Regions from separate parts of the Arthrobacter sp. OAP107 genome, predicted to be linked through region 3. Evidence: riboswitches for the same ligand, from Rfam matches in the RefSeq annotation. Region 3 holds a riboswitch; each other region holds the start of a gene.
What was found. A riboswitch is a leader RNA that binds a small molecule or an ion and turns the genes downstream of it on or off. The one in region 3 is predicted to bind cyclic di-AMP.
Positions count from the first base shown of each region.

Region 1: another riboswitch for cyclic di-AMP. It lies ahead of ABIE00_RS19990 (aggregation-promoting factor C-terminal-like domain-containing protein); the one in region 3 lies ahead of ABIE00_RS24045 (LysM peptidoglycan-binding domain-containing protein).
Region 2: another riboswitch for cyclic di-AMP. It lies ahead of ABIE00_RS19305 (C40 family peptidase); the one in region 3 lies ahead of ABIE00_RS24045 (LysM peptidoglycan-binding domain-containing protein).

Region 1 is NZ_JBEPOK010000001.1:4,358,735-4,368,875, forward strand. Features, by position in the region: gene ABIE00_RS19975 (hypothetical protein) at 587-1,087, opposite strand; gene ABIE00_RS19980 (response regulator transcription factor) at 1,362-2,102, shown strand; gene ABIE00_RS19985 (sensor histidine kinase) at 2,106-3,737, shown strand; cyclic di-AMP (ydaO/yuaA leader) riboswitch at 3,842-3,996, shown strand; gene ABIE00_RS19990 (aggregation-promoting factor C-terminal-like domain-containing protein) at 4,002-4,811, shown strand; partial or broken gene ABIE00_RS19995 (glycosyltransferase family 2 protein) at 5,059-5,310, shown strand; gene ABIE00_RS20000 (hypothetical protein) at 5,330-6,214, shown strand; gene ABIE00_RS20005 (HAD-IA family hydrolase) at 6,145-6,825, opposite strand; gene ABIE00_RS20010 (VOC family protein) at 6,871-7,248, opposite strand; gene upp (uracil phosphoribosyltransferase) at 7,333-7,968, opposite strand; gene ABIE00_RS20020 (phosphatase PAP2 family protein) at 7,981-8,814, opposite strand; gene ABIE00_RS20025 (nucleoside deaminase) at 8,875-9,390, shown strand; gene ABIE00_RS20030 (DNA glycosylase AlkZ-like family protein) at 9,400-10,141, opposite strand, start outside.
Region 2 is NZ_JBEPOK010000001.1:4,213,500-4,223,640, reverse strand. Features, by position in the region: gene ABIE00_RS19345 (DNA repair helicase XPB) at 1-219, opposite strand, end outside; gene ABIE00_RS19340 (helicase-associated domain-containing protein) at 233-2,722, opposite strand; gene ABIE00_RS19335 (hypothetical protein) at 2,733-2,966, opposite strand; gene ABIE00_RS19330 (cold-shock protein) at 3,151-3,534, shown strand; gene ABIE00_RS19325 (DUF3027 domain-containing protein) at 3,543-4,106, shown strand; gene serC (phosphoserine transaminase) at 4,255-5,385, opposite strand; gene ABIE00_RS19315 (iron-dependent transcriptional repressor DtxR) at 5,731-6,426, shown strand; cyclic di-AMP (ydaO/yuaA leader) riboswitch at 6,598-6,840, shown strand; gene ABIE00_RS19310 (M23 family metallopeptidase) at 6,852-7,673, shown strand; cyclic di-AMP (ydaO/yuaA leader) riboswitch at 7,810-7,979, shown strand; gene ABIE00_RS19305 (C40 family peptidase) at 8,032-8,742, shown strand; gene ABIE00_RS19300 (NlpC/P60 family protein) at 8,845-9,636, shown strand; partial or broken gene ABIE00_RS19295 (HNH endonuclease) at 9,858-10,141, shown strand, end outside.
Region 3 is NZ_JBEPOK010000001.1:5,233,453-5,243,593, forward strand. Features, by position in the region: gene ABIE00_RS24040 (NAD(P)(+) transhydrogenase (Re/Si-specific) subunit beta) at 1-1,135, shown strand, start outside; cyclic di-AMP (ydaO/yuaA leader) riboswitch at 1,294-1,453, shown strand; gene ABIE00_RS24045 (LysM peptidoglycan-binding domain-containing protein) at 1,459-2,430, shown strand; gene ABIE00_RS24050 (YybH family protein) at 2,669-3,094, shown strand; gene ABIE00_RS24055 (purine-cytosine permease family protein) at 3,091-4,635, shown strand; gene ABIE00_RS24060 (LysR family transcriptional regulator ArgP) at 4,656-5,561, opposite strand; gene ABIE00_RS24065 (LysE/ArgO family amino acid transporter) at 5,631-6,236, shown strand; gene pdxR (MocR-like pyridoxine biosynthesis transcription factor PdxR) at 6,287-7,696, opposite strand; gene ABIE00_RS24075 (dihydrodipicolinate synthase family protein) at 7,798-8,721, shown strand; gene ABIE00_RS24080 (MFS transporter) at 8,733-10,031, shown strand; gene ABIE00_RS24085 (diacylglycerol/lipid kinase family protein) at 10,114-10,141, shown strand, end outside.

The DNA of each region.
Region 1 (10,141 bases), 870 kb from region 3:
TGGGGTGGTGAAAGTTAGGCGTGCATTCGACAACAGCGCATGTCGGCAGCAGCGGGTGTGCTGGACCAATATTCTGCGGCTGCAGGTGCTGTTGAGTTCTTGTTCACATTTGAAAGTGTGCAACGTAACAATGAAAACTTGCAAGTAACAATGGACGGAACTGTCCGCATGCTGAGACAAACGGCGTGTTTGTGTGATAAATCACAGTTTTGCCAGCGGCCGATTTTTTGATTCTTTTTTCCGAACGGACGGTCGGAAAGCCGCTTCTACAGAATCTTCTTCGATTTCCCAGTGAATACGCGCTGAATATTCAATGACATCTGAAATGCCGGAAACCGGCAGCCGCGATACGCCGATTGTCCAGCTATGACGCAATCCGGAGCGGGAATTTTCGGCCCCAGCGCGGGTTGGCGCTCCGGTCAAATCAGATGAACGACGGCGGCAGCGCCCGTTCAGCCTGGGCGCTGCGCCTTCCCGTATCAATCACACCGGCTGGCAATCAGCTGGTCTGGCCCGTGCCGCTGGTTCCGCCCGGCTGCGTGCCTCCGGTGGATCCGGCAGTGCCGCTCGCCAGGTCGCCGGCCGCTCACTGCTGGCGCCTCTGCAGCAGGTTGCCCACCACTGTGGCATCGCTGAGCGTGTAGGTGCGCGTGAAACTGTCGACACTCTTCACCGTGACCGAACCGGAGGAAACGCCGGAGACGGTGCCGATCTGCGCCACCTTGGTGACGTACTCCCCGTTCTCCTCGAGGACGTACTCCGAATGGACCGCCGCAGAAACACCGCTGCCCATGCCGCCGAGGCCGTTGGGCGCGAAGTCGCCTCCCTGGCCGGGCACGGTTCCGCTGCCCGGCGCCTGCATGCCGCCCGGACCTCCCATCGACCCGCCATCCTGTGGCAGGCCACCCTGGGCACTGCCCTGGCTCAACCCGCCCTGCGTTCCACCCTGCGCCAAGCCGCCCTGGGCACCGGCGGCCGTTCCGCCGGCAGCGGCAGCGTTGCTGCCCAGGCCGTACACCGCGGCTCCTGCGCCAGCGGCCAGCACTGTGGCAGCACGGCCACGACCAGCCCGCGCTTCATGGTCCACGGCTTGCCGTTGGCCGCCGGTCCGCGGGCTTTTCCGGCCGACGGCGGCACTCCCCAGCCTTCGCCGCCGGCCGGCGGCGGTCCTGCCCACTCGGCACCGAAGCCGCCGTCGGCCGGGGCCTGGCCGCTGCCGACGCCGCCTGTGCGGCGCAGGAGCCATGGCTGTGGCCTGAAGAATGCCTACACGGCGCCTTTCAGCTCGCTAGGCTGGGATTCACAGCCGGCGCACAGGGTTGCCAAAGCGGCGGCTAAACACCAGGACGGAGAGTTGTCACATGGCCACTTCGCACTCCATGACCAACAACCTTCCCCAGCTGACCCACCCGGACGGATCCCCCATCCGTGCCCTCGTGGTCGACGACGAGCCGAGCCTCTCGGAACTCATGAGCATGGGCCTGCGCATGGCCGGCTGGTCGGTCGCCGTCGCTGCCGACGGCCCCGAGGCCGTGAAACTCGCCAAGGAGTTCCGCCCGGACGTGCTGGTGCTTGACGTGATGCTTCCCGGATTCGACGGCGTCGAGCTCCTCGGCAGGATCCGCGCCTTCGCGCCGGAGGTCCCGGCCCTGTTCCTCACCGCCAAGGACGCGGTGCAGGACCGCATCCTGGGCCTCGCCGCGGGCGGCGACGACTACGTCACCAAGCCGTTCAGCATGGAGGAAGTCCTGCTGCGCCTGCACCGGCTGGTCCAGCGCTCCGGCGTGGCCGCCATGGATTCCGCCGAGCTCGTTGTGGGCGACCTCGTCCTGAACCTCGACACGCGCGAAGTCACCCGCGCCGGCGACGAACTGCAGCTGACCGCCACCCAGTTCGAGCTGCTGCGCTACCTCATGGAGAACCCCAAGCGTGTGGTCAGCAAGGCCCAGATCCTAGACCGGGTGTGGAACTACGACTTCGGCGGCCAGGCCAACATCGTGGAGCTGTACATCTCCTATCTGCGCAAGAAAGTGGATGCCGTGCACCCGCCGATGATCCACACGGTCCGCGGCGCGGGTTACGTCATCAAGCCGGCAGAGTAGGCCGTGGCAAACCTTTCCGGTGCAGTCCGTACCCAGCGCCGAAGCTGGCTGAAGCCCGGTACCTGGCACCTGCGCACCCGTCTGGTCCTCGTCGCCATGGCGCTTCTGGTGGCCATTTGCGCTGCTATCGGCCTCTTCAGCTACGCCTCAATGGACTCCTTCCTGACCCGTCAGCTCGACGATCAACTCACCGGAGCCGCTGACAGGGCCCGGGACTTTGGCCGCCCACCGCTCGGTTCCGCGGGCAACAGGCCCGACCCCCTCGAAGGCCGGGGCCAGCGGGTGGGCACCCTCGTGGCCAGGATCCAGTCCGGGCAGGTCAGCGCCGGCTTCCTGGCATCGGATGCCACCCGCAAACCGCTCTCGGCCGCCGACAACCAGACCCTCCTGGAGCTCCGCCGCGACGGCATCCCCGTCGACCGCACCCTGTCCACCGGGGCCTACCGTCTTGTTGCCGCCCAGACGCCCTATGGCGACGTCATGGTGACCGGGCTTCCCGTGGCCGAGAAGCAGAGCACCCTGACGTCGCTGGTCTGGACCATCACCATCGTCTCGCTGGGCGGACTCGTGCTGATCGGTCTGGCCGGGACGGTGCTCATCCGCCGCACCATGAAGCCGCTGGAGCAGCTCTCCGAGGTGGCCACGCAGGTGTCGCGCCTGCCGTTGGATGCCGGCGAGGTGGCACTCGCCGTCCGCGTCCCGCCGTCGAACGCCCATCCCGGAACCGAAGTGGGCAGTGTGGGGCACGCCCTGAACCAGATGCTGGACAACGTCTCCAACGCGCTGGAAGCGCGGCAGGAAAGCGAAATGAAGGTGCGGCAGTTCGTGGCGGACGCCTCGCACGAGCTCCGGACGCCGCTCACGGCCATCCGCGGCTACACCGAGCTGATGCGCATGACGGAAAAGTTCACCCTGGACGGCCAGCGCTCGCTTGCACGCGTGCAGAGCCAGTCGGAGCGCATGACCGCGCTGGTGGAGGATCTCCTGCTGCTCGCCCGGCTCGACGAGGGCCAGCCGCTCAAGCTCAGCGATGTCGACCTCACGCAGCTCGTGATCGAGACGGTCAGCGACGAGAAAGTCATGGCGCCGGACCGGGCGTGGCACCTCGACCTTCCCGAGGAACCGGTGTCCGTCCGGGGCGATGCCTCCCAGCTGCACCAGGTCCTCGTGAACCTGCTCTCCAATGCCCGCAAGCACACCCCGCCCGGCACTACGGTGACGACCGGAGTGATGCGTTCGGCCGACGGCAGCGCTGTGATTACTGTCACGGACGACGGCGCCGGCATCCCGCCCGAATTCGTGGACAAGGTCTTCGCGCGCTTCGCCCGCGCAGACGCCTCACGTGCGACACCGGTTCAGTCACCCCTGGCGCCTGCATCCGCAGCGGCGATGGGCTCCGCCGCCGTGGGAGCAACCGCGGGCACGGCCCTCCATACCGCGGATTCGCGGGGAGAACCAGGGGCTTCGCAGGGAGAACCGGGGGTGGCCTCGGCAGAGGGAACCAGCGGGCTGGGCCTGTCCATCGTGCAGTCAATCGTGGAAGCGCACGGCGGCACGGTGGAGGTCACGTCCCGGCACGGCCGGACGGAATTTGCCGTCCGGCTGCCCGCGCAAGGCGCCGCGCCGACGCCATGACTCCCGTTACCTAAATGTGACTTAATCAAAAGCCTCCTGTACCGTCGATAGCGTGCGGCCGCCACTAGAGCCGCATGTCCGGATTGACGCCCAGCTCTGCCGCTTCCCGGATTCCGCTTAGATCAGGCAGAGGCGGGGGAACCAGAGTCCCGGGCTTTCCGCATCAGCCCTTGGGGTGAAGCCGACACGTGAATTTTCCGTGCGGCCGGATGACCTCATCCGAACCCGACAGCTAACTCCGCAGGTGTTGAGAGGCAATCCACCATGTCTGAATTTAAGACTCAGGCGCGCCCTGAACGCGCCTCCAAGCAGTCCGGCACCAAGATTTCCCGTCACCGCGCCGAGCCTGCCAAGCCTAAGACTGGCCTTGGCCGTTTCGCGGCAGGCCTTCCGTCCTTCGGGCGCCGGGCAGCCGTCCTGACTACTGCCGCCGCCGTACTCATCGGCGTCGGCGCTGCCGGCCACGCGGCCGACCAGGCTACGCCTTCCGCCGCCGAGCCGGCCGCGGCCATCGCTGACGCCGGGCAGACGCTGAGCTTCGACAGAACGCTGATCTCCGCCTTCCCGGCCCCGTCCGCGGCGTCCATCGCACCGCAGTCAGCCACCAAAGCCACCGCCAAGGCTGCCCCCAAGGCCACCAAGGCTGCGGCTCCGAAGGCAGTCACCAAAGCTGCACCGAAGGCCGCTCCGGCTGCCAAGGCCGCGCCCGCCGTCAAGGTGGCCGCCAAGGTCGCTCCCGCGAAGGCCGCTGCGCCTGTTGCCCTGAACGATCCCGCCGGCGCCCAGGCCTACGCGGCCAGCAAGCTGGGCTCCTTCGGCTGGTCCGCAGACCAGATGCAGTGCCTGAAGCGGCTCTGGACCAAGGAATCGGAATGGCGCACGACGGCCACCAACGCGAGCAGCGGCGCCTACGGCATCGTGCAGTCACTGCCCGCCGAGAAGATGGCGACCGCCGGGGCGGACTACCGCACCAACTACCGCACCCAGATCAAGTGGGGCCTGGACTACATCAAGGAGCGCTACGACTCCCCGTGTGGCGCGCTGAACTGGCACCTCGCCCACAACTGGTACTGACCGGTTGCCGCGGCCGGACCGGCTGACGGCGAGCATTTCTGCACCGCTTTAGGGCGCCCGGCTTGAGCGCCAGGGCCCCTGATCCGCCAGGATCCGGGGCCCTTTTGCTGTCCCAGGCTTCCCGCGGCGGAAAAAGAGGTGCAGAAATGCGGCCGCCGCCGTTCGGAAAACGCAACCGAAATACTTCCACAGCCCCTGCACAGCTTCGCCCTAAAACCCTCATAACAGCGGCCGCCACTGTTGGTGCATGACCATCACTGACCAGGACTCCGGAACCCAGCCGCACCCACCGCTGCACCTCCAGCCGCACTCGCCCCATGGAGCCGGCGCGGCCGGACACGCCCCGGTGCACACCCTCATCAAGCACACGCGGCGGTCGCCCATCGACACCTCCACCGCGGTACCGGTCCTGGACGTGACCATCCCGGTCTACAACGAGGAGCGCGACCTGGGGGAGTGCCTGCGCCGGCTCCACGCCTACCTGCGAGGCACCTTCACGCACTCGTTCCGGATCACGGTTGCGGACAACGCGAGCACCGACGGCACGCTCAAGGCCGCTGCCGTCCGTCCTGATCCTCGCCGGCGCCCTGCTGTGGATCGGCAGGCGGGCTCCGCGGACGGATGCTGTCCGGGCCTCGGCGGTGATCTGGGGCCTGTGGGTGGTGGTCACCGGGCTGACGTTCAGCTTCATGGCCGGCATCATCCATCCGTACTACATGGTGGCCCTGGCACCGGGAATCGCCGGCCTCGCGGGCCTCGGCGGCGTCCTGCTCTGGCAGCGCCGTTCCCTGCCGGCAGCGGCGGTGCCGCTCGCCGCAGCGGTGGCAGCCGCCGGCGCCGTGGCCTTCCAGCTGCTGGGCCGCTCCCCTGCCTATGTCCCTTGGCTCCGCTGGCTGGTTCTGGTCTCCGCGCTGGAGGCCGTGGTCCTGCTGCTGCTCCCGTTCGCGCCTTCCGGCGGGGCTGGCAAGGCGCTGCGGCGCAAGACGGCGGCTGCCGCTGTTGCCGCGGCACTCGCCGCGCCGCTGGCCCACTCCCTCACCACCGCGGCAACTGCGCATTCCGGTGCGATCGTCAGCGCCGGACCGGCCGCAACGGGAACCCGCGGCAACTTCGCCGGGCTGGGTAACTTTGGCCGGCAGGGAACGCTGGCCGGGCCGGGCACGCTCGCGAATCCCGGCACGGCAAACTCCACCCGTACCCCGGGCGGATTCGGCGGCCGAGGGTGCGGCATGGGCGGCCTCCTGGGCACCAGCCGAAACCGTCGGCGGCGCCACGGTCTACGATCTGTCCTGACGGGGCCTGTCCGTGCGGCCTCTGGGCTGGACGCGCGGGGCTACAGGCGCAGGGAGATCGCCGGGCGCCCGTCCTCGCCGGTTTCCACCGACGCGGACACGGAGGTGTAGTCCGGAATGTGAAGCACGCCGTCGGGAAGGACGCCGGTGTTCGGGCCCACCGCGACGGTCCGGATGCCGGCGGCGACTCCTGCGGCGATGCCGGCGGGAGCGTCCTCGAACACGACTGCTTCCGCGGGGTCGGCCCCGAGCAGGGACGCGCCAAGCAGGTAGCCCTCGGGGTGCGGCTTGCCGCGGGACACGTCCTCGGAGGTGATCACCGCCGCCGGAAGCTCCACCCCGGCCGCCGCCATCCGGACGGTGGCGAGGTCGCGCGAAGCCGACGTCACCAGGGCCACGGCGTCGGCCGGCAGCGACTCCAGCAGCTGCAGCGCCCCCGGCACCGCGACAATGCCGTCGGTCTCGGTCAGTTCCATGCGTCCCAGCTCGGCGGCCAGCGCGTGGATATCGGCGCCCTCCGGAGCGAAGCGGCGGACCGTATCCAGCGCCTGCACTCCATGGGAGGTGCGGAGGATTTCGGCGATATCAAGGCCGTAGCGCCCGGCAAATTCGGTCCACACGCGCTCCACGATGGCTGTGGAATCAACGAGCGTGCCGTCCATGTCGAACAGGACGGCACGGGCTGTCAGCGTGATGGTGGCGGACTCGGCAGGAAAGCTCATGCCTTCCATCCTGCCTCATCCTGTCCCCAGACGCGCTGTTCGGGTTCAGCCGTTCGGCCGGTTGGGCAGGTACTGCACTGCCCATTTGTTGCCGTCCGGGTCGGCGAAGTAGACGAAGTGGCCCCAGTCCTGGACGTCCACGTCACTGACGTCCACGCCGTTCGCCTTGAGCTGGTCGTGGGCTTTGTTGATGTCGCTGACCACCAGCTGAAGGCTGGGAGCCGTGCCCGGAGGGGCATCGTTGAGGCCCTCCCCGATGGCGATCGAGCAGCCCGAGCCAGGCGGGGTCAGCTGGACGAAGCGCAGGCCGTCCATGGGCCGCTCGTCGTAGTCGGCGTTGAAACCGACCTTGTTGACGTAGAAGTCCTTGGCGCGGTCCACATCGGACACGGGGACGAACACGAGTTCAAGTTTCCAGTCCATGGTGCACAGGCTAACCGGGGCGCACTGCCCTCCGGAAGACCTCCGGCGGCGAACTTTGGGTGTGGTGCGGGACTGTGGTGTGGTTTAGCCGGCGATGCCGTAGAGCCGGTCGCCGGCGTCGCCCAGGCCCGGCACGATGTAGGCCTTCTCGTTCAGCTTCTCGTCGATGGAGGCGAGGACGATAGTGACGTTGGCGTCCTGGAGTTCCTCCTCCAGCTTGGCCAGGCCCTCCGGCGCGGCCAGCAGACAGATGCAGGTGACATCGGCGGCGCCGCGCTTGAACAGGAACTTGATGGCCTCACGCAGAGTACCGCCGGTGGCGAGCATGGGGTCCAGAACGAAGATCTGCCGGCCCGAAAGGTTGTCCGGCAGCCGCTCGGCGTAGGTGATGATGTCCAGGGTTTCCTCGTCGCGGGCCATGCCCAGGAAACCCACTTCGGCGGTGGGGACCAGTTTGGTCATGCCCTCCAGCATGCCCAGCCCGGCGCGCAGGATGGGGACCACCAGAGGGGTGGGCTTGGTGAACGCGGTGCCCACCGTGGTGGCCACCGGGGTTTCGATGGTGACTGGCTGGGTGCGGACGTCGCGGGTGGCCTCGTAGGCGAGCAGCGTGACCAGTTCCTCGGTGAGCTGGCGGAAGACCGGCGAGGGGGTGTTCTTATCCCGCAGGACGGTGAGCTTGTGGGCGACCAGGGGATGGTCCACGAGGAGTGTGCGCATGGGTCAAAACTATCACCCGGGGCTTGGCTCCCCGCCCCGGTTTCCGGCTCCTGACCCGGCACCGGGAGTCCCCTGGAGACGCTCCGCCCGCTCGGCTTTGCTGTCCTTGAGATGGGCCGGATGCTCGAATGTGGGCGCGGGGCCCGCGTGCTCCCGCCGGCGTACGACATGGAACAGCCGGTGGGCCAGGATCACCACGGCAACCCAGGCCGTCCCGATCAGCCAGGCGGCCATCACGTCCGTCAGCCAGTGGTGGCCGAGGAACACGCGGCTCAGTCCCATGGCGAGAATGAACACTGCCCCCGCGATGATCACCCACGTCCGCGCGGAGGTTTTCCGGAACTGCAGGCACACCAGATACACCACGATGCCGATCACCACGGTGGTGTTCAGCGTGTGCCCGCTGGGGAAGGAGGGCGAGAACTCGAAGGGCGGAACGGCGTCGATGTGGTCAGGACGGGTGCGGCCCAGCAGGGTCTTGCCCACACTGGTGGCGGTGACGGAGACCGCCGCAGCGCCGCCGACCAGGATGAGCGGCCGCCAGCTGCGGCTGACGTAGATCAGCCAGGCAACGAGGATGCTCGCCAGGATGGGCATGCCGATACCGCCGCCGATGTTCGTGAAGGCCGTGACGGCCGAGTCGAGGCCGGGGTTCCGGTACTCCTTGGCCAGCTGGAGGGCAGGCTTGTCCAGTCCCGAGACGCCGTTCTGGTCCACGACGCTGTCGTATACCTCGGCGCTGAGGAGCGTCAGGACAACCACCAGGAAGCCGCCGATGACGAGGGTGATCCACAGGGCCGCGTAGGGCCCCAGCCACCTGCCGTACCGTTCAGTCAGGGACTTCATCGTTACTCCCGGCGCTTGCCTTGTCCGTTGGTAAGTACCCTTCGAAACTATCATTGACCCATGGCCCCGGCAGATCCGCAACACCTGGAATGGATGGGCCTTGCCCTCCAAGAAGCCCGGCGGGCCCTGACTACCGAGGATGTGCCGATCGGCGCCGTCGTGATCGGTCCGGACGGATCGGTCCTGGGCACCGGCCGGAACGAGCGCGAGGCCCTCGGGGACCCCACCGCGCACGCCGAGGTGGTGGCCATCCGCCAGGCCGCCGCGCGGCTGCGGGAACGCGCGGCTCTGGACGGCGGCAGCGGCGATGGCTGGCGGCTGGAGGACTGCACGCTGGTGGTGACCCTGGAACCGTGCGCCATGTGCGCCGGAGCGATCGTCCTGGCCCGGATCCACCGCGTGGTGTTCGGTGCGTGGGATGAGAAAGCGGGGGCCGCGGGCTCCGTGTTCGACATTCTGCGCGAGCGGCGCCTGAACCACTGGGTGGAGGTCTACGCCGGCGTGCAGGAGGAGGAATGCGGGGTGCTGCTGCGGGAGTTCTTCGCCGCCCACCGCACCGGGAGTAAGCCCAACTGACCCGGCCGGTTAGCCGGCGGCGTCCAGTGCGTCGATCCGTTCCTGCCGGGACGCGGGCGAGTCCAGGCTGAAGGAGCGGAAGTCGCCCAGGTCCTCCCGAATCCACGCCTCGACCTCGGCGATGCGCCGGTCGACGGCGGGCGTCCGGCCCGCAAAGAGCCACGCCGCGATCCTTTCGTTGCCGGGATCATACTGCCAGAGTCCGATGATCCGGCCGCGGTCAAAGATGGGGTGGTCCGGCAGGTCCGCCTGCAGCGCCAGGGTGGTGTTCAGCAGCTTCCGGTCCCTGTCCTCGTCGGCAAAGAGGTCACCCGCGTTCCGGCGATGCAGCACGAGCGAATCGGTGCCGGCCAGCAATTGGATCTGTTCGCCTTCCGGCGGGCTGAAGTCGGCGAGGCGTTCGACGTCGGCCGGCAGCATCCAGAGCACGTCGCCGGCGGCGGTGGGAACCTCCACGGCCCCGACGGCGGCGAGCGCCGCCTTGCTGTCAGTAAGGGTGAAGCCGGTGAACCACTGGGATTGCTTGATGGTGGCGCCGCCGGTCCAGCCGAGGTAGCGGCGGATCAGTTCCTCGCGGGCACCTTCGGGACCGAGCCGGCTGGGCGGCAGGCCCCACAGCGTGTAGGCGTAGCGCTGCTGGTCCAGCCGCCCGTTGACCGGAACGCGCCGGATCCGGCCATCCGCCTGCAGCAGCCCCAGAGCTGTGGGCAGCGTGGTGGCGGCCCCTTTCTTCTTGCCTTCCTCGCCCAGG
Region 2 (10,141 bases), 1.0 Mb from region 3:
ATAGGTGAGCAGCGTGTCCAGCACCTTCTCGGCGTCGAGCCCCGCGGCCCGGGCGTTCCAGAGCCCCAGCGGGGTGAGCCTGTAGCTGTGCATGTGCTCGGGAGCGCGTTCCAGCTCGGCGAAGGCCGCGATGGCGTGCCGTGCCTCCGTGGCCTGTTCGTGGTCCACTTCGAGGAGGATGGTTTTGTCACTCTGGACAATCAGGGGGCCGTCGTTCACGCAGGTAGAACCTTCACTGCTGCATTTCCTCTGCTGCCTCGATATCGATGATCCGGTGGATGGAAAGCACCCGTTCCGTGTCCTTCGCGGGGTCGAAGACGCGGACGCGTCCGCCCGCGACGGAGACCGGAACAACCGTTTCCAGTTTCGCATTCCCCAGGCTGTCCACGACGTTCATCACGACCTTTTGCCTGAGCCGGATGGCCTTGTGCAGGGTCTCCAGTCCCAGCTGGGTTGCCTCCTCGCCGCCGGCAGCGGCGGGCCGGGAGCCGTTGGGGCTGGTGTGCTCCGCATGGCTGCGGAGGAGCGCGAGCTGGGCGGTGACGTCGGCGTCGGGAAGGGCGGTGCGCGGTGCGCTGTAGACGGGGCGGCCGGTGCCCGGAACGGGGGCGGTCCGGTTAAGGCGTACGACGGCGGATCCGGCCTCTTCGACGGCGGGTGACAGTCCCAGCCCGCGCAGCACGAGCGCAGTCTGCCGGGGCGAAGCCATGGAGACCAGCACGGTGGGGGCGATCCGGACCAGGCCCAGGGATGAGGCCGCAGCCTCCCGGCAGAGCTCGCTGAGCGCGGCCTCGTCGTCGCTCTGGATGAAGCTGGCGGCAGCCCCGACCCGCAGCTTGCCGTGCCTGGCGGCGGTGTCCTCCACGAGGTACTGCAGCGGCTGCGGCACGGCGGTGGCGGAGTGCCGGCGGAGGAAATCCAGGATGGCCGCCGCGTCCTGGCCCGAGTCCAGGGCGCGCCGGATGGACTCCACGGAGAACCGGTACGTCGTGGCCGGGCCCTGCCCTTCGGCGTCGGCCATCCGCTGTAGCTGCTCTGCCAGGTCAGGGGCCAGGTATCCCGGCGCCACAGCGGTCAGGTCCGCCTGCAGGAGCACGTGGTTGAGGGCTGCAGGGAGGTGTTCGCCCAGGAGGTCCATGGCGTCGTCGGGCGCGTCCGCGGCGATGGCGGCACCGAGCTGGCTGAGCGCGCCGGACCCGATCAGCCCCAGCAGCTCAGCCTCTGCCAGGACGCCGCCGATCAGGGAACTGAACCGCCGCGCCATGCGGGGCTGGGACCACTCGGCACGCTGCAGCACTGCCTCCGCATTGAGGACCGGCGCGGCCCCGTCCGGCATCTCCGCCTCGAGCGTTAGCTCCCGCAGGATTTCCAGGATCCTCTTGCGGATGACGGGCGCGTCGGACCGCTGGGCCTCGGCGGAGAGGGCATTGACGGTGGCCGCCGGGGCGGCCCGGTGGTTGGCGGGCCCGCCGGGCTGGCCGTTGATGGGCTGTCCCACGAGTGACGGGGCGCGCTCGCTGGCCAGCCAGGCATTGACGAGCCACAGCCACTGTTCCTGCCGCGGCAGCCCGAGCCATTCCAGCTGCGGCGGCTGCACCCAGCACGAGCTGTCCACATCCAGCCGGATCAGGCCGGACAGGGCGCAGACTTCCAGCAGTACGGCGGTGGTGTGGTGGTCCACGCGGAGCGTCTCGGCGAGCCGCCGCATTTCGCGGATGCCCACGCCGCCGCTCCGCAGGGTGGCCAGGGGCTGGTCCCTGACCGCATGCAGCAGTTCGCCGGTGAGCCGTAATGTCTCCGCGATGGCGCCCAGCGCGGCGTTGCGGCGCAGCGCCGCGGTGGTGACGCCGAGCGTTGGCGCGGGGGGAGTCAGGGAGAAGTTGTCGATGATGGCGCCACCGCGCAGGGAGATGCCCACGCTGTGCGGCAGCTCCACGTGGGCGGCGTCCAGCGGCACCAGCAGGCCCCGCGCCAGCAGCCAGTCGACGGGTCCGACGTCGTGACCTTCGGTGGTGACGGAAGCCTTGCGCTGGGCCTGGGGCACGGCACCCATGGCCCAGTTGCTGAACCGTGCCAGGAGCGCCGCCGTCCGCGCCGGGGCGGTGGCGAGGAGGGCGTGTAATGCCTCGGGGGAGGAGGTCCAGTGCTGCAGCGCCAGCGCTGCCTCCATCGGGGTGGTGGCGGCCTGCACGGCGGCGCCGCTTCGGTGCAGCTCCGCGACAAGCTGGACAACGCGCTGGGCGAACGCCGGCTGCAGCCTGACGAGCTCGGTGTAGCTGCGCCCCAGCCCGGCCGGGTAGATGCCGACGACGTCTTTCAGGCTGCTCACCGGAAGGTAGTAGCGCTGCCGCTGGGCTCCGGGTCCTGCTCCATGCGGTGGTTCCGCCCGCTGCACGAGGGCCAGGTCATGCAGCGACTGCAGGAGTTGCTCGACGGCGGCCACCGTTGATCCTGCGATGGCTTTCTTCAGCACCGTGGCCGAGGCGCTGTGGCCGGTGTCCGTGTTGGTGCACAGGTGCAAGGTTTCCAGGACCTGCATCTGGGGACGGTTCAGGCGCTCCAGGGCACGCTGTACGCTCACCCGGGCGCTGGCGCGGGCGGCGAGGGCGGGGAAATCGGGAACTCCGGGCGAGATCAGGTCCGGCCGCGCAGCGAACAGGGCCCGCAGTGACTCGTCGCTGCGTGCCTCCAGGTCCTTGCTGAGCGCTCGAATGAGGGACATCAGTCCAACGTTACCGCCCGCCCGGGGTTCCTGCCCGGCGGCGGGCGGCAACGCCGTCGGCCACCAGCACAAGCATCAGCAGGAAAGCCGCCGGAAGGCCGTACAGCGCCGCCGACGTGATCCACTGCGGCGCGGCCTGGCCCGCAGCGGCCAGCGCCATGACCGCGCCGACGGCAGCGAGGGACAAAACTGCAAGGAGCACTGCCGCGGCCATCAGTGGCCGCCGGATACGCGCGGATGTCATGCAAGTAACGCTAACAGCAGCGCCGCGGCCGCGCCTCAAAGCGGGATTAGCCTGCCAGTCAGGATAACCTTGAAGGAACAGACCAACATGGACCAGGCAGTCATACCCTGAACCCGCACATCGGTGCGGATGCGGTGCCCGCCGGCCATGTCCCAGAACGTCAGAAACGAAGAAGGTTGATTAGGTGCCTACCGGCAAGGTCAAGTGGTACGACAAGGACAAAGGTTTCGGATTCCTCGCGGGCGAGGACGGGCAGGAAGTGTTCCTTCCCAAATCCGCGCTGCCCGCCGGAGTTTCGGAACTGAAGGCCGGCACCCGGGTTGAGTTCGGCGTCGCGGACGGACGCAAGGGCGCCCAGGCCCTGGGTCTGCGCGTCCTTGAAAAGACGCCGTCCATCGCCAAGGCCAAGCGCCCCAGCGCGAGGGATCTTGCCCCGCTGGTGCAGGACCTGGTGACGGTTCTAGACAACCTGTCCGGCACGCTGTCCTCCGGTAAATACCCGGACGGCAACAAGGGCAAGGCCATTGCCGCCGCCCTGCGTAAGGTTGCCGACGAGCTGGACGCCTAGGCCTCCCAATGAACCCGGAACCTGAACAGGCCGAATCCAAGGTGGAGCCCAAGGCTGAATCCAAGGCCCTCAAGAGGCGCGCCGGAGTCCCGGTATGGCGGACGGGGAAGCCCGACGCCGTGCTGGCCGCTGCCGTGGACACCGCCCGGACCGCCATCGAAGGCATTGCAAAGGCATCCGAAATCGGGGAACACCTGGCCGCCCGTACCGAAGGCGACCGCGTGGTGACGCACCTTTTCGAATCACGGCTGCCGGGGTACATCGGCTGGCAGTGGTACGCCGTTCTGACCCGCAACTCCCGCTCCAAGGTGATCACGGTCAACGAGCTTGGCCTGCTCCCGTCGGAAGAGTCGATCCTGGCGCCGGAGTGGGTGCCGTGGGCCGAGCGCGTGCGCCCGGAGGACGCCCAGGAGCAGGATGCGGAGACCGCGGAGGAATCTCCCGAGGAGGGGGCCACCGGCGAGTCTGAAGCCGGAGAACCGGGCGAGGCCGCCGCGGACGTTGAATCGGCGTCCGACGACGAAATAGAGTCCGACGCCGATGCAGAGTCAGGCAGCCCGGAGCGGGACTGACAACGGCAAACTGATCACAACGCAAACGGCGCCGTCGGGACGAAAGTCCGGACGGCGCCGTCGTGCTTTAACAGAAGAGTTTTGTCCAGATAATGGGGCACAAGGGCTTCGAACACCGATTATCCGGACAAATACTCCTCAGCGGCGATTACTTCTTCAGCTCGCCCACCACGTAGTCGATGCACTCCAGCAGGGCGGTGACATCGGAGGGCTCGATGGCCACGAACGTGGCGATGCGCAGCTGGTTGCGACCCAGCTTCCGGTACGGCTCGGTGTCCACGATGCCGTTGGCGCGGAGTACCTTGGCGATGGCGGCGGCATCGATCGAGTCATCGAAGTCGATGGTGGCGATGACGTTGGAACGTTCGGCGGCGTTGGCAACGAACGGCGTGGCGAATTCGGAGGCTTCCGCCCACTTGTAGATGCGTCCGGCGGAGTCGGCGGTGCGCCCGGCGGCGAAGTCCAGCCCGCCGTTGGCGTTCAGCCACTGCACCTGGGCGTCCAGCGTGACGAGCGTGGACAGCGAGGGGGTGTTGTAGGTCTGGTTCAGCTTGGAGTTGTCGATGGCGGTCTTCAGGTCAAGGAAGTCCGGGATCCACCGCCCGCTGGCCTTGACGCGCTCGGCCCGCTCAAGCGCTGCCGGGGAGAACAGGCCCAGCCACAGCCCGCCGTCGGAAGCGAAGTTCTTCTGCGGCGCAAAGTAGTAGACGTCCGTCTGGGCCACATCGACGTCAAGGCCGCCGGCAGCCGAGGTTGCGTCCACCAGCACCAGCGCGCCCTCGTCGGCGCCGTTCACGCGCTGGACGGGCGCGGCAACGCCCGTTGACGTTTCGTTCTGCGGCCAGGCGTACACGTCAACGCCGGCCTCGGCCTTGGGTGCGGGGCAGGTGCCGGGCTCGGACTTGATGATGGAGGACTCCGCAAGGAACGGTGCCTTGTTGGTGGCCGCGGCGAACTTGGACCCGAACTCGCCGAAGGACAGGTGCTGTGCCTTCTCTTCCACCAGGCCGAAGCTGGCAACGTCCCAGAACGCGGTGGAACCGCCAACGCCGAGGACCACCTCGTAGCCTTCGGGGGCGCGGAAGAAGGTGCTGAGGCCTTCGCGGACGGAACCCACGAGGTTCTTCACCGGGGCCTGGCGGTGGGACGTTCCAAGGAGCGTCGTGGCTGCTGCGGAGAGCGCCTCGATCTGCTCGGGCCTGACCTTGGAGGGACCGGCGCCGAACCGTCCGTCCTTGGGCAGGAGATTTGCGGGAATAGTGATGCTGGTGTCGCTCACAGTGGCTCCAATTTTCGGCATGGAAGTGCGGTTCGGCGGGGACGGGGCGATGGCCGGCAGGCAACCATGACCGCCACCAAGACCCTCCTTATTCTGCCCGAAGCGCGGATACCGCGGGAACACGCCACCGTCATAGTCCAGTCATGGAGATGGTGCCCGTCACAGGCCCGGCGGATTATCCGGACTAATTCAAAATAGGCTAAGCTGGCACTGGACGTACGGGCAGACAGCCGGTGCTGCGCCGCCGTCATACAGGACCGCCGCTGCAGCTTGCCGGATCCCGGTGCGGCGGGCCCGCGGTACGGTGGGACGGACACAAATACTGTGCTCGAGGAGCTGAGCTGAATGACGGATCTGATCGACACCACGGAGATGTACCTTCGCACCATTCTGGAGCTGGAGGAAGAGAACATCGTGGCGCTTCGGGCACGCATCGCCGAACGTCTCCGCCACTCGGGCCCCACTGTTTCGCAGACCATCGGCAGGATGGAACGCGACGGCCTCGTCGTCGTCTCCGGCGACCGCCACCTGGAACTGACCGAAGTGGGCCGGAAGCGCGCCACCGAGGTGATGCGCAAGCACCGGCTCGCCGAGCGCCTGCTCGCTGACGTTATCGGCCTTGACTGGGCCTACGTCCACGACGAGGCCTGCCGGTGGGAACACGTCATGAGTGAGCGCGTGGAGCGCCGGATCTATGAAATGCTCGATCACCCCACCGAATCTCCCTATGGCAACCCGATTCCCGGCCTGGCCGCACTCGGAGGGCAGCCTGCACGCCCGTTCTCGGACGGGGTGGTGAACCTGCTCGATGCCATGACCGGCTACGGCCCGGAATCCAAGGTCACCGTCAGCCGCCTGGCAGAACCCATCCAGGTGGAGCCGGAGCTGCTGCTCCAGTTGGACGAAGGCGGGATCCGGCCCGGCGCCGCCGTCTCGCTCGAACGCGTGGGGGAGTACATCTCTGTCCGCGTACCGGGGTTCGAGGGTGCCCTTGAACTGCCGCCGGAGGTTGCTGCGCACGTGTTTGTGCGCCTGGACTAAGCTCCAGGGAGCCTTGACCGGCGCCTAATCGTCCAGCGGCGCGGAAGCCGTATCCTGTCTGACATCTGCAGGCAGGATGACCCACCACTTTTGCACAGTGAATATAACGGAATTATTACCGTGCTCTTTAATCGCCTATAGTTAAACGGCAACGCCGATACAAAAGCGTTACCTGATCTGGAGCCGAACCCTGCCAGCAGATCAGCAGCACGAGTCACCCACTGGCAGGGGCGGGGGAACCACAACCGGCTGTTCTGACAGCCTTGGGGTGAAGTCCGCAGCAGCAAGTCTCTTCCGCAGAAGGAATCCTCCCGGGGATACCCCTGTGCCGGAATGGCTTGTGATGGCGGACCGGGTCTGAACTCTCTGACCCGAATCCGACAGCTAACTCCGCAGGCTATCCAGAGAGGAAACAGTACTTGTCCATGCAGAATGCCCGGGGCCGCCGCCGCGCGACTGGTCCCGCTCCGGAGCCGCGCCTTGCGGAGGCCAACGCCGCGGACCGTCCCCGGGACGCCCAGCGCGAAGCGCGCCGCCGCCGCCGGGGTCCGTTGCGGCAGGTTACGGATTTCGCCTCGGCCAGTGGCGTTGGGCAGAAAGCCGGCGTTGCCCTCGCGGCCACCGGCCTCCTGCTGACTGTTACTGTCCCCGCCACCAGCCCTGTCCTGGCTGCCGGCGAGCAGGGCGGGGCATCGGCGTCCGCTGCCTCACTGGCGCAGCCGAAGGTTTCGGCGGAACCGGCGGCAAAGATCGACTTCAGCCGCACGTCAGTCTCCACCACCGGCGACCCGGACGGAAAGCTCAAGCAGCTCCTGAGCGCCCAGTCGGCCGGCAGCATCAGCCGTGCGGCCTCGGTGGGCACCCTGGGCGGACCGCTGACCACGCTGGTCAAGTCCTCACCGTTCGGTTACCGGGTGAGTCCGATCACCGGCGGCGCCGGCGAGTTCCACCGCGGCCAGGACTTCGCCGCCGAGTGCGGCACCCAGGTGCTTGCTGCAGCCAGCGGCAAAGTCACTTTCTCGGGGTGGCACCCGTATGGCGGAGGAAACCGCATCGTGATCGATCACGGCAACGGCCTGGAGACGACGTACAACCACCTGTCGTCCTCCAGCGTCCAGGTTGGCCAGAAGGTCACCCGGGGCGAGGTTATCGCCCTCAGCGGGACCACAGGCGCCTCCACCGGCTGCCACCTCCACTTCGAGGTGATGGTCAACGGGGACGTCGTTGATCCCATGGGCTGGCTCTAGGCCTACCCGAGTGAGCACTCTCATTCCTGTGACACGCCGTGACCTGAATGTGACATTGGCTCCGAACTGCTGTACCGTCTAAACCGCGTCAACTTTTCCGAAGTTGACGCTCTTGAGTGGATTGCCTAACTCTGCCACCGCTCAAGGTCCGTTCGCATTACATCGTCTGGCAGGGGCGGGGGAACCAATTTTGGTCTTCGCAAGAAGGCCTTGGGGTTAAGTCGCAAAGCTTCCCAGGAAGCGGAGCGGCCGGGTGACTCCCATCCGAATCCGACAGCTCACCTCGCAGGCATTGGGAGAGGCTACCTTCGTGTCTTCACGCCACAATGCCGCGCGCCACCGCGCGCAAACGGTTCGTATGAACCCGTTGGACTCCGTGTCCAAGGCGGTTAGCGCCAATGCCGGCACAGTAGGTCGCCAGGCAGCTGTTATCGCAGCTGCTTCAGGACTCATCCTGAGCGTTGGCATGCCTGCCAACGCAGCCGACGCCAACATTGGTGTTTCCGCCTCCTCGGAGACCGGATCCCAGGCCGCACAGCTTGCTGTGACCGCCGCGCCCACCGCCACTGTCTCGTTCGAGCGTCCTGCTGTCACGACGGTGGCGGCCCCGGTCGCCGAAACCATCGCTCCGCAGTCGAACGATGAGGGCCAGACGGCCGGCGCAGGGCAGGCCGCCGACGAAAGCACCGGTGCGGCCACGGCCGTCACCGCCAAGTCCACCGATGGTGCGGCCTCCGCCGCGGCTTCCGGACTGGCTGCAATCGCGTACACCGGCATCGGCCACCCGTACGTGTGGGGCGGCACCACCCCCAGCGGCTGGGACTGCTCCGGCTTCACCCAGTGGGTTTACGCTCAGGCTGGCATCAGCATTCCCCGCGTCAACGCGTGGAACGCCATGAAGCCCACCTCGACGCCTGCCCCCGGCGACCTGGTCATGCAGAACGGCGGCGCCCACGTGGGCATCTACGTCGGCAACGGCATGATGATCAGCGCGCTGAACCCTGCGGACGGCACTCTCCTGCACGCGGTGTCCGCAACGGGCACGTCCGCTTTTTACACCCTTCGCTAAGAATCCGATTCGAGGCGGGCCGGCTTACCCCCAAGATGCCGGCTCGTCGATATCCCACGTCCTGCCACCGCGGTCCGTGGAACACGAAAGAGAGAAACTTTAATGACTACACGTGCGACTATTGCACGGCACCGCGCCGAGGTCACCAAGACCAGCTCGCTTGCTGTCATTGCCAAGGCCGTCGGCGACAACGCCGGTGGCATGGGCCGCCAGGCCGCAGTTATCGCTGCTGCTTCCGGTCTTGTCCTGACCAGCGGCATCGCCGCCAACGCTGCTGAGACCAACGTCCAGCGCGAATCCGCTCCTGCTTCCACGCTGGAAGTCCAGTCCGCCGCGGCGCCGACCACCATCTCGGCCGCTTCCAGCATCGCCATCTCCTACGAGAAGCCTGCTGTCTCCACCGCTCCGGCTCCCGTCGTCGAGGCCCCGAAGCCCGTCGTAAAGGTCCAGGAAGCCGCTCCCGCCGTTGACGCTGCTCCGGCTGCTGACGCCGCACCGGCAGTCCAGGCCACCGCCGCCGTTGAGACCGCTGCCCCGGCAGCGCCGAAGACCACTGCCGCCAGCGGCAAGGGCGCTGCCATCGCCGCTGCTGCCTACGCACAGCTGGGCGTCTCGCAGGACTGCACCGCGCTGGCCACCAACGCACTCGCCGCCGTGGGCATCCACTACCACGGCTGGCCGGCAGGTTACCTGTCCCTCGGCCGCACCGTGAGCGCTGCTGAAGCCCGGCCGGGCGACCTCGCCTACTACCAGAACGGCGGCATGGGCCTGGCCCACATCGCTGTGTACGTCGGCAACGGCATGGCCGTCCACGGCGGCTGGAACGGCGGAACCACCGCACTGTTCAGCGTGAACGTCGGCTCCGGCCCGGTCTTCATCCGCGTCGGCGGCTAAGACACCAAAGCATTACGGAAGGGACCCCTGCCAGCTGGCGGGGGTCCTTTTTTGCTTGCGCCCACATGAATTTTTGGTGACACGCCACGACGATGCTTGTGTTCGATTCGCTCATCTGCCTAGTGAGTGTTTACTCTTATGGTGTCGATCCATAGCCCGGACATGCAGAGGGCAGCCGGCCCTCGCGCCTCTGCCGGGTGCGGCCGTGAAGAGGTATGTGCATGCGCACACTCGTTCTGAATGCTGGATATGAACCGCTGGCGGTAGTGACCTTCCGCCGGGCGCTGGTCCTTGTGCTCACCGGAAAGGCAAGCGTGGTGGCCGAAGGCGACGATCCTGTTGTCGGGCCCCAGGACATCATGGGCCGTCCGTCCGTGATTCTCCTTAACCGCTACATCCGCCCCCGGTACAACATGATCACCGCGGTGAGCAGGCGCGGCGTGCTTCGCCGCGACGGCCACCGGTGCGCCTACTGCGGCAAGGCAGCCCACACCATAGACCATGT
Region 3 (10,141 bases):
CGTCAAGATGACCCAGATGCCGCAGCTCGTCGCCCTCTTCAACGGTGTGGGCGGCGGCGCCGCCGCGCTCGTGGCGCTGCTGGAACTGCCGCATGCCGAGGACGCCTGGGTGCGCGTCGCAGTCGTCTTCACCCTGCTGGTGGGCGCGGTCTCCTTCGCCGGCTCAGCCGTGACGTTCGCGAAGCTGCAGGAGCTCATGACCACCCGCCCCGTGGTGTTCCCCGGGCTGCCGGTGCTCATGGGGGCGGTGCTGCTCGCCGCGGTTGGTGCCGCAGTCGCCGTCGTGACGGGAGGGTCGCTCGTCCTGGCGTTGCTGCTCCTGCTGCTGGGCCTGGTGGCAGGCGTGCTGCTGGTGCTGCCGGTGGGCGGCGCCGATGTGCCGATCGTCATCTCGCTGCTCAACGCGTTCACCGGCCTGGCCGTTGCCGCGTCCGGTCTGGTGCTGGGAAACGTGCTCCTGGTGGTGGCCGGTACGCTGGTGGGCGCGTCGGGCACCATCCTCACCCGGGCGATGGCCGCGGCCATGGGCCGCAGCGTAGCCGGCATCCTGTTCGGCGCCTTCCGGGGAGGTTCGACGGCGGGATCCACCGCGGTGAGCGACCGTCCGGTCCGCTCGTCGAGCGCGGAGGACGTGGCGGTGCTGCTGGGCTATGCTCAGCGCGTCATCATCGTTCCCGGCTACGGGCTGGCCGTAGCCCAGGGTCAGCACACCGCGGCAGAGCTGGCACTGGCCCTGGAATCCCGGGGAATCCGCGTGGACTTCGCCATCCATCCCGTGGCGGGCCGCATGCCCGGGCACATGAACGTGCTCCTCGCCGAGGCCAATGTGCCCTACGAATCACTCAAGGAAATGGGCGAGATCAACTCCGAATTCCGCACCGCCGACGTCGCGCTGGTGGTGGGCGCGAACGATGTGGTGAACCCCGCCGCGAAGACCACCGCGGGCTCGCCGATCTACGGGATGCCGATCCTCGAGGTGGCGGATGCGCGCCAGGTGGTGTTCCTCAAGCGCTCCATGCGGCCGGGGTTCGCCGGGATCGAGAACGACCTGATGTTCGAGCCGCAGACCACGCTGCTGTTTGGCGACGCCAAGGAATCCCTGACAAAGGTGCTGAGTGCGGTGAAGGCCCTGTAGGGTGTTGGCAGCTGCACCCATGCCAAGCTCTTCCATGTTCCCGCCGTTACCCAAATGTGACTTTTGGTGCGGATGTGCGATAGCCTCGGCCGGTGCCCTGGTTCCGCTCAGGGCATTCCCGGGCAGAATGCCGAGCCCTGCCGCTGACCGGGATCCGTTCGCTATGACAGCTGGCAGGGACGGGGGAACCACGTTAGTACCGGCCTTGCGCATCAAGGCCTAGGGGTTAAGTCCAGACGCACCGCCTAAGCAGCGGGCAGGACCGGGTGACTCCCACCCGAACCCGACAGCTAACCCCGCAGGCATGGGAGAGGCACATCACCATGTCACGTAAGTCCACGCCCGCGCGCCATCGCGCCACCCCAACCACGTCCGTCGCCCTGCAGGGCCTGCAATTTTCCCTCAGGTCCAATGCCGCCTCAGTCGCCAAGCCGGCGGCCGCCGCCGCCGTCGCTTCCGGTCTCCTCTTCGGAGCCGGGGCACCCGCCCACGCAGGCGCCTACGCGCCCGAGACTCCGGCGGGCGGTGCAGCCCAGTCCGCCACGGCCCCGGCCGCTGCCGCCGTGCAGTCAGTCGCCGGCCAGGCGCTCGCCGCTCCGGCCCAGGCCGCGCCGGCAGTCCCTGCCCCGGCAGACGCCGGATCTGCTGTGGCCGGAGCATCGCACACAGTAGTGCCCGGCGATACCCTCGGGGCCATCGCGGCACGCCACGGCGTCAACCTCGATGCGCTGCTCGCAGAGAACGGCCTGTCACTGGCGTCGATTATTTATCCCGGCAACCAGATCCTCATCCCGGGGCCGGGCGCAGCTGCAGCCCCCGCGGTACCTGCCGCTCCGGCAGCTCCCGCAGTACCCGAAGTTCCGGCCGCACCTGCCGTTCCGGCCGCACCGGCAGCCCCGGCCGTCCCCGAGCCCGCCGGCATGGGAATCTACAACGCCTCCGCGTCGATAACCCCGGCAGCATCGACCGCCCCCGCCGCCAGCGGCGTGGGCGGAGCCATTGTGGCCTCGGCCCGGGCACAGCTCGGTGCGACCCAGGACTGCACCGTCCTGGTGGAACAGGCCCTGCGGTCCGTCGGCAAGTCCGTCGGCGACCTTGCGCCCGCGCAGTTCTACCAGTACGGCACTCCGGTTTCGGCACCGCAGCCCGGCGACCTGATGATCAGCGGCGGACACGTCGGTGTCTACATCGGCGGAGGGCAGGCCATCAGCAGCGGCATGAACGGTGTCAACGAAACCATCGTGCACCCGGCCTGGTGGCTCACCGGCTCAACTTACGTGCGGGTGAACGCCTAAGCGGCGCGTGGACGCCTAACAGGCGAAACGGTTCATACAGCAGCGGCGGGTGCATCGGCACCCGCCGCTGCGGCGTTTATTTGCCAGCCGATCGCCGAGGAGCACGCAACAAAAGTCACCCTCAAGCAACAAATGTTGACCAGAGGATACCTAGTCGGGTTAACTGGCAGCCTGACCGGATGTGAGCTGGAACACGTCGCGGCTGAAACTTTGCAAGCAACGCCGAGAGTGAGTTCCCGTGGACCTGATCACCACCGCCATGACCACCGCCGAGGTTGAGGCAGCAGCGAAGAGGCTGATGACCGCCTTCGCGGCCACCGATACAGACGGCTACTTCGACTGTTTCGCGCCTGATGCGACTTTCATCTTCCATTCTGAACCGAACCGCCTCAGCTCGCGCGGGGAATACCGCGACCTGTGGCAGAACTGGGTGGAGGACGGCTGGCGGGTTGCAGGATGCGCCAGCTCCAACGCGCACATTCGGATCGCCGGCGACAGTGCCGTGTTCAGCCACGATGTCGAAACCGTCATCGACGTTGCCGGCACCAAAGAGACCCTCCACGAGAGGGAGACCATCATTTTCACGAGGGCGAAGTCAGGCAGCGTGCTCGCCGTTCACGAGCATCTTTCTCCGGCGCCTGCCAGCCAGAAGGCAATCTCATGACCAATGATTCCAAAGCCCCTGCAGTGACCGAAGTCGAAAAGCACGGCATCGAACCGATTCCCGCCGCCGACAGGACGGCGAAACCGCTTGACCTCTTCCGGCTGGTGTTTGGCGGTGCAAACACGTTCGCCACGGTGGTCCTGGGATCCTTTCCCATTCTCTTTGGGCTGTCCTTCAAGGACGCACTGCTGGCCACGGTCCTGGGCGTCGTCGTCGGCGGCCTGATACTTTGCCCGATGGCTGTCTTCGGCCCGACCAATGGGATGAACAATGCCGTCTCGTCCTCCGGGCACCTGGGCGTGCACGGCCGTGTCGTGGGGTCCTTCCTGTCACTCCTGACGGCGTTCGCATTCTTCTCCATCTCCGTGTGGAGCTCAGGGGACGCGCTGGTAGGCGGTGCGAGCCGCCTGGTGGGTCTGCCCCAAAATGCCGTGACGCTAAGCCTCGCCTATGGCGTCTTCGCTGTCCTGATCCTGACCGTGTGCATCTACGGGTTCCGTTTCATGCTCTGGGTCAACAAGATCGCAGTGGTCGCCGCGTCCCTGCTCTTCCTGCTTGGCATCTTTGCATTCGCGGGTTCGTTCGACGCTTCCTACGCCGGAACGTTCGGACAGGCGGCGGATGCTGCCACCAATGCGCTGTTCTGGCCGTCCTTCATAGGATCGGCACTGATCGTCATGTCCAACCCGATCTCCTTCGGCGCCTTCCTGGGCGACTGGTCCCGATACATCCCGGCTGAAACGCCAAAGCGAAAGGTCATGGCTGCCGCTTTTCTCGCCCAGGTAGCCACTCTGGTGCCGTTTGGCTTCGGGCTGGTCACCGCGACCATCATTGCCTCGGAGGCGCCGTCGTTCTTTGAAAACTCTGATTACGTGGGCCTCCTGGCCGTTTCCCCTGCCTGGTATTTCCTGCCGGTATGCCTCATTGCCCTGGTGGGCGGAATGTCCACCGGCACCACCGCGCTCTACGGAACGGGCCTCGACTTCTCCAGCGTCTTTCCCAGGTTCTCCCGCGTCCAGGCCACCCTGTTCATCGGGTCCATCGCGATCGTCTTCATCTTTGTGGGCCGCTTCGCCTTCAACATTGTGCAGAGCATCTCCACCTTCGCGGTGCTCATCATCACCTGTACTGCTCCGTGGATGATCATGATGATGATCGGGTACGTGACGCGGCGGGGATGGTACGACGCCGACTCCCTCCAGGTCTTTAACCGCCGCCAGGTGGGCGGCCGGTACTGGTTCAACCGCGGGTGGAACTGGCGCGCCATGGGCGTCTGGATCTTCTCTGCGGTCATGGGAATCATGTTCGTGAACGTTCCGAACCAGTTCGTCGGTGCTCTCGGCAATCTCGCCGCTGGAGTGGACCTGAGTATCCCCGTTTCGATCGGCCTGGCGGCAGTTCTCTACCCCGCGGTGCTGTGGCTCTTCCCAGAACCGGCGGACGCGTTCGGCCCGGCCGGACCAAGGTTCGTCAGGGCGGCCGCCCCGAAGAACATCCCCATTGTGGACGAAAAGAAGGATCTGGAACCCGTGTTGTCCTGACCCACCCCGCCGCACCGAAATTACTTTCGGTGCGGCGGCAGCGTTTGGGCGGCGCGGACGACGGCGTCCGTCACCTCCGCGAGGCCCGGCGAGTCAAGCGTCCACACCTGCCAGTAGAGCCGCAGGTCCTCGCTCCACGCCGGGTCGAGTTCCACGAGGGAGTTCTCCGGGTCCTGCTGGTCCGGCACCATGCCCCAGCCCAGGCCGGCGTGGACCGACTCGACGTACTGGACTGAATCGGGGATGAAATGCTGCGGCGGAGTGGCGTCCGGTGCCGCGCGTGCAAGGACGGCCAGCTGGTGCGTGTCCTTCCGGTCGTACTGCATGACGGGGGCCGCGGCGAGGGCCTCCGGGGTGGCCCCGTCGGGGAACCAGCGCGCCACAAACTCGCGCGACGCCTTGGCCCGGTACACCATGGTGCCCAGCGGCCGGATGGTGCATCCCTGTACCGGCCGGGGATCCGCGGTGATCGCGCCGACGGCGTCGCCGGAGCGCAGCAGGTCGGCCGTGGCGTGCTCGTCGTCCCGCAGCAGCTCAAGGGCCACGCGGCCGCCGAGCGCAATCTCCCGGTAGGCCGGCGGAAGCCACGTCGCGATCGAATCCGCGTTGGCCACGATGGGAACCCGCAGCCGCTCGGGACTGCGCCGCGCGCCGTCCTCTCCGTTTTCGGGCTCCGGCCCGCGCAGGGCAATGACCGCCTCGTCGGCGAGGAGCAGGAGCTGCCGCGCGGAACGGAGGAGCTGCTCGCCCGCCGGCGTCGGCCGAACCGGCTTGAGACGCCGCACCAGAACGCTGCCCACGGAGCGCTCGAGTGCCTTGATCCGCTGGCTCACGGCTGAGGGTGTGAGCCGGAGTTCCCCCGCTGCCGCGTCGAAGGTCTCGTGGTCGACGACGGCGGCTAGTGCCCTGAGCTGATCCAGTTCCATGAAGATATTCTAATGGAACTACAGAAAAAGTGAATTGCTTTTCAGGTTTACCGGCCGTACCTTCGAAGAATGCTTCCCTTTCTGACCGGGCTCGGAGCCGGCCTCAGCCTCATCGTCGCCATCGGAGCCCAGAACGCATTTGTCCTGCGGCAGGGCCTCAAGCGCGAGGCTGTTCTTCCCGTTGTCCTGGTCTGCCTTGCCAGTGATGCCGTTCTGATCCTGGCCGGCGTCGCGGGGATCGGTGCACTCATCCAGGGCGCCCCGGTGCTCCTGGCCGTTGTGCGGTGGTTCGGCGTCGCGTTCCTTCTGGCGTACGGGATTTTCGCCGCCCGGCGTGCCTTGCGGCCCGGAGCGCTCAAGGCGGCAGACTCCCCTGGCAGGGGAACCGTCTGGTCTGCCGTGCTCACCGCCGCCGCCATCACGTGGCTCAACCCCCACGTTTACCTCGACACGCTGGTGCTGCTGGGCTCGCTGGCCAATACGCATGGTGATTCGGGCAAATGGCTCTTCGGGGCGGGGGCCGCAGCCGGAAGCGCCCTCTGGTTTCCCCTCATCGGCTACGGGGCACGCGGGCTCAGCGGCTTTTTCGCGCGGCCGGCGTCGTGGCGGATCCTCGACGGCGGGGTTGCTCTGCTCATGCTCACCCTGGCCGCCGTCCTCGCGACCGGATCCTGAGGCCTGCAACCCGGCACCGGAGCGGCGCCGGGTGCTCCTGAGCCGCGTTGCTAGAAGGCGCCGCGGGTCATTCCGTCGAGTAGCCCGGTGATAATGTCCAGCGCGCGGGCAAGCTCCAGATCGGTCGGGGCGCCGTACCCAATGACCAGGCCGTTCTCCGGAGTCCGTTCTGCAAAGTAGCTTGCCAGGGTCACCACCCGAACTCCCAGCGCGAGTGCTTCCTCCGCCAGGCGCCCGGCAGGAACATTCGGCCGAAGCCGGATCACGGCGTGCAGGCCGCCGTCCAGGGCCGCCAACTGGACGTCGTCCCGTCCTCCAAGCCGGTCAAGCAACAGTTCACGGCGATGGGCGTACTGGCGCCGTGCCCGGGCGATGTGCCGTGCGAGGCCGCCGCCCGCGATGTAGTTGGCCAAGGCAGACTGCATGACTCCGGGGACCGGTGTGCCGAGGTCAAGCCGGGCGTCCTTAAGTCGCTGCCCGGAGGTTCCGCGAACCACCAGGTAGCCGCAGCGCAGCCACCGGCTCAGTGATTTTGAGAAGGTGCCCACCAGGACGACTTCGGCGGAGGAAGGCAGTGAGGCAAGGGCGGGCAAGGGCATCCTCCGGTGCCGGAACTCGCTGTCGTAGTCGTCCTCGAGGATGATCACACCGTTGGCTTCGGCCCACGCCAGCAGAGCCAGCCTTTCCTTCACCGGCATCCGACCGCCCAGGGGGTACTGATGGCTGGGCGTCACGAGGATGGCGTCGGGACGGAAGGCAGCGGCTGCAAGCTGTGCCGCTTCCGGACCGTCGTCGGCAACCGGAAGGGTTTGCACCGTGGCTCCCGCCGCGGAAAGCACCCGCCTGGCCGTGGGATAGCCGGGGTCCTCCATCAGCACGAGGGGCGGGGCCGCTTGGCCGCGGAGTGCTGCAACGATCAGCAGCAGGGCGTCACTGGTGCCAGCGGTGATGACGACGTCATCAGCGCTCACCGTCAGTCCGCGGGATGCGGCAAGGTGCTCGGCCACGGCGGCACGAAGGGCCGGAGTGCCCAAAGCGGCCGGAAGCTCGACCTCCACCGGCTCGGCAATGGCCTTGCGCCAGGCGGCCCGCCAGTCGCGGTCACGGAACGGGGCGCCGGATGGCCGTCCCGGCGTGAGGTCGATCGTTGCGGTTTGCTCCATGCCGGATGCGGCCTGGATGCCTTCGGACGCCGTGCCCCGGCCGTCGGAGCGCACCGCCACGCGGGTGCCGCCCGAGCCCTGGCTTTCCAAATAACCTTCACCCGCAAGCTGCTCATAGGCCCGGACCACCACTCCGCGGGAGACTCCCAGTTCGGCGGCAAGGCGCCGCGATGCCGGGAGCGTGTGCTCCGGCCTCAGGATCCCGTCCAGGATGGCAGCCCGCAGCCGGCCGACCAGCTGGGCGGAAAGCGGAACGCGGCTCCGGTGGTCAAGGACCAGCGGCAGTTCGGCTTCGATCTTGGTCCTCCTGAATTGTGGATTCTTGGATCTATGCTAGGACCAATCCGGCTGTGAGCATGAAGGGAGAAACCAAACTGGACTGAGAGAGGACACCGTTCGTGTTTAACGGCCTTTGTGCATTTCCCCTGACTCCGCTCGCCGGGGACAACGTCGACGAAGCCGCACTGGGCCGGCTGGTCGGGCGGTGCGCCGATGCCGGCGCCGACTCAATCGGAGTTCTAGGCTCGACCGGCGTCTACACCTACCTGCTGCGCGGGGAACGCCGCAGGGTGGTGGCGGCCGCCGTCGAAGCTGCGCAGGGAATCCCCGTCGTGGCAGGTGTCGGTGCGATGCGCACCCGTGACGTGCTGGCGTGCGTGGAAGATGCCCAGGCGGCGGGTGCTTCGGGCGTGCTGCTGGCGCCGGTGTCGTACCAGCGGCTGACCGAGGAAGAGGTCTACGGGCTCTACCGCGAGGCCTCGTCTGCAGCCGGTCTGCCGATTGCCGTCTATGACAACCCGGCCACCACGGGGTTCACCTTCACCGATGAACTCCATGGCCGCATCGCCGAACTTCCGGGCATCACGTCGATCAAGTTCCCCCCGCCTGCACCGGGCCAGGCCGCCGAACGCATCGCCGGGCTCCGGGCGGCAGTTCCCGGAAGTGTTTCCCTGGGCATCAGCGGCGACTGGGCCGCGGCGGAGGCACTGACCGCAGGGTGCGACGTTTGGTATTCGGTCATCGCCGGTCTTTTTCCTAAGACCGCGAGGGTGATCGTTGACCTCGCCCAGGCCAGCCAGGCCAGCCAGACCGGCCCAGCCGGCCAGGCCGGGAAGGGCGACCTTGCGCTGGAAGCCTCTGCAGCGCTGGAGTCCGTGTGGGCGCTCTTCCGCACGTACGGGAGCCTGCGGGTCGCCGCCACGATGGCCGAATTGCTTGGTTTCGTGGAGGCACCGTGCCTGCCCCGTCCGCTGAAAAGCCTGGCCGGTGAGGACCGCGCCAGGGTGGAGGAAGCCCTGCGGCTCAGCGGCCTGGGCGCCTGAGCAGGTGCAGCATGGGTAGCCCGGACCGCGGCACGGCGCGGCAAGAAACGCGGGCGCAGCAACAGGCACGGGCAGAGCAGGAAGTACCGCGAAAACCGGCACCGGCCCGGCCCGGCGGCGGACTGGCCCGGTATGTGGCGGCGGCCACGCTTGCGCGCACCGCTGACGGCGGAGCCGTTGTGGCGATCGTCCTCATGGTCACCACCAGCGGGGCGCCGGGCTGGCTTGCCGGGTTGCTTGGCGCCTGCATCACCGCACCGCACCTGCTGGGGCCGCTGGTGGCGCGGAGCCTGGATTCCTGCCGCGACGGCCGCGTCCTGATCGCATGGGCGTGCATCGTCCATGGCGCCACCCTTGCCGCCGCAGTGCTGCTCTATCCGGTGACGTGGCCGGCGCTGACGGGCGTTCTGCTGGTGGCCTCGGGACTGGTTGGGCCCTTGTTAACCGGCGGCATCAGCAGCCGTCTTCCCGCGATCGCCGGGCCGGACCGGGTCAGCCAGCGCCGGGCGCAGGGCTGGGATGTGGCCACCTACGGAATCGGCGGGACGATCGGCCCGAGCGTCGTGGCCGCCGTCTCCGCCTGGGCCGGTCCCACCGTAGCCGCGCTCATCCTGGCGGCAGGCACTTTCGTTGCCGCCGCAGTCGTTCGCTTGCTGCCCTACGTTCCGCCGGCAGCAGTGGCAGCCGAGGTTCCGCGGCCGGCCCAGACCCTGCGGCTCATGACAGTCACAGGCCGCCTTCGGAGGATGCTGTATCTGACCGTCACGGTTGCGTTCTCCGTTGCCGCGCTTCCTATCGCGGCCGTCGCCTCCACTGCGATGTTCCACGTACAGCCTGCCGCCGCCGGCGTTCTGACGGCCGCGTACGGGCTGGGCGGCCTGGCCGGATCGGCCGGCGTGATGTGCCGTCCGCTGCGGGGCGACGCGGACCGGCCTGGTCACCCGCCTCGCGGGACTGGTCGCCGCGGCGCTCGCCGTCGCCGCGTTATCCGGGTCCTTTGCGCCTGCCGTCGCAGCATACGCGGCCGCCGGGGTCATGAACTCGTGCTTCTTCGCGGCGACCCTCGCCGCCCGCAGCGAGTTTGCCCCGCCGCAGGTCCGCGGGCAGGTGTTTGTTTGGGTCGGCGCCCTCAAGATCGCCGCCGGGTCCGCCGGCACGGCCGCGGCCGGTGTCGTGATCACAGGGGAGCCGCAGTTTCCCCTGTTCCTTGCCGCCGCACTTATCCTGGCCGTTGCCGGGGCATCGGCCCTGGACCGCCGCAGCACGGCCGGGCTCCAGACGGAATGAGGGGCTGCGCGTCGAACAACTGAGGTTCGTCCCCATATCCCGGGAACGCGGTTACGATTTGAGTTCCGGGGCTTTCGGGCCCGCCCGCAGCAGCCGAAGGACACCATGACAGCCCAGAATGCTTCCTCGCCGC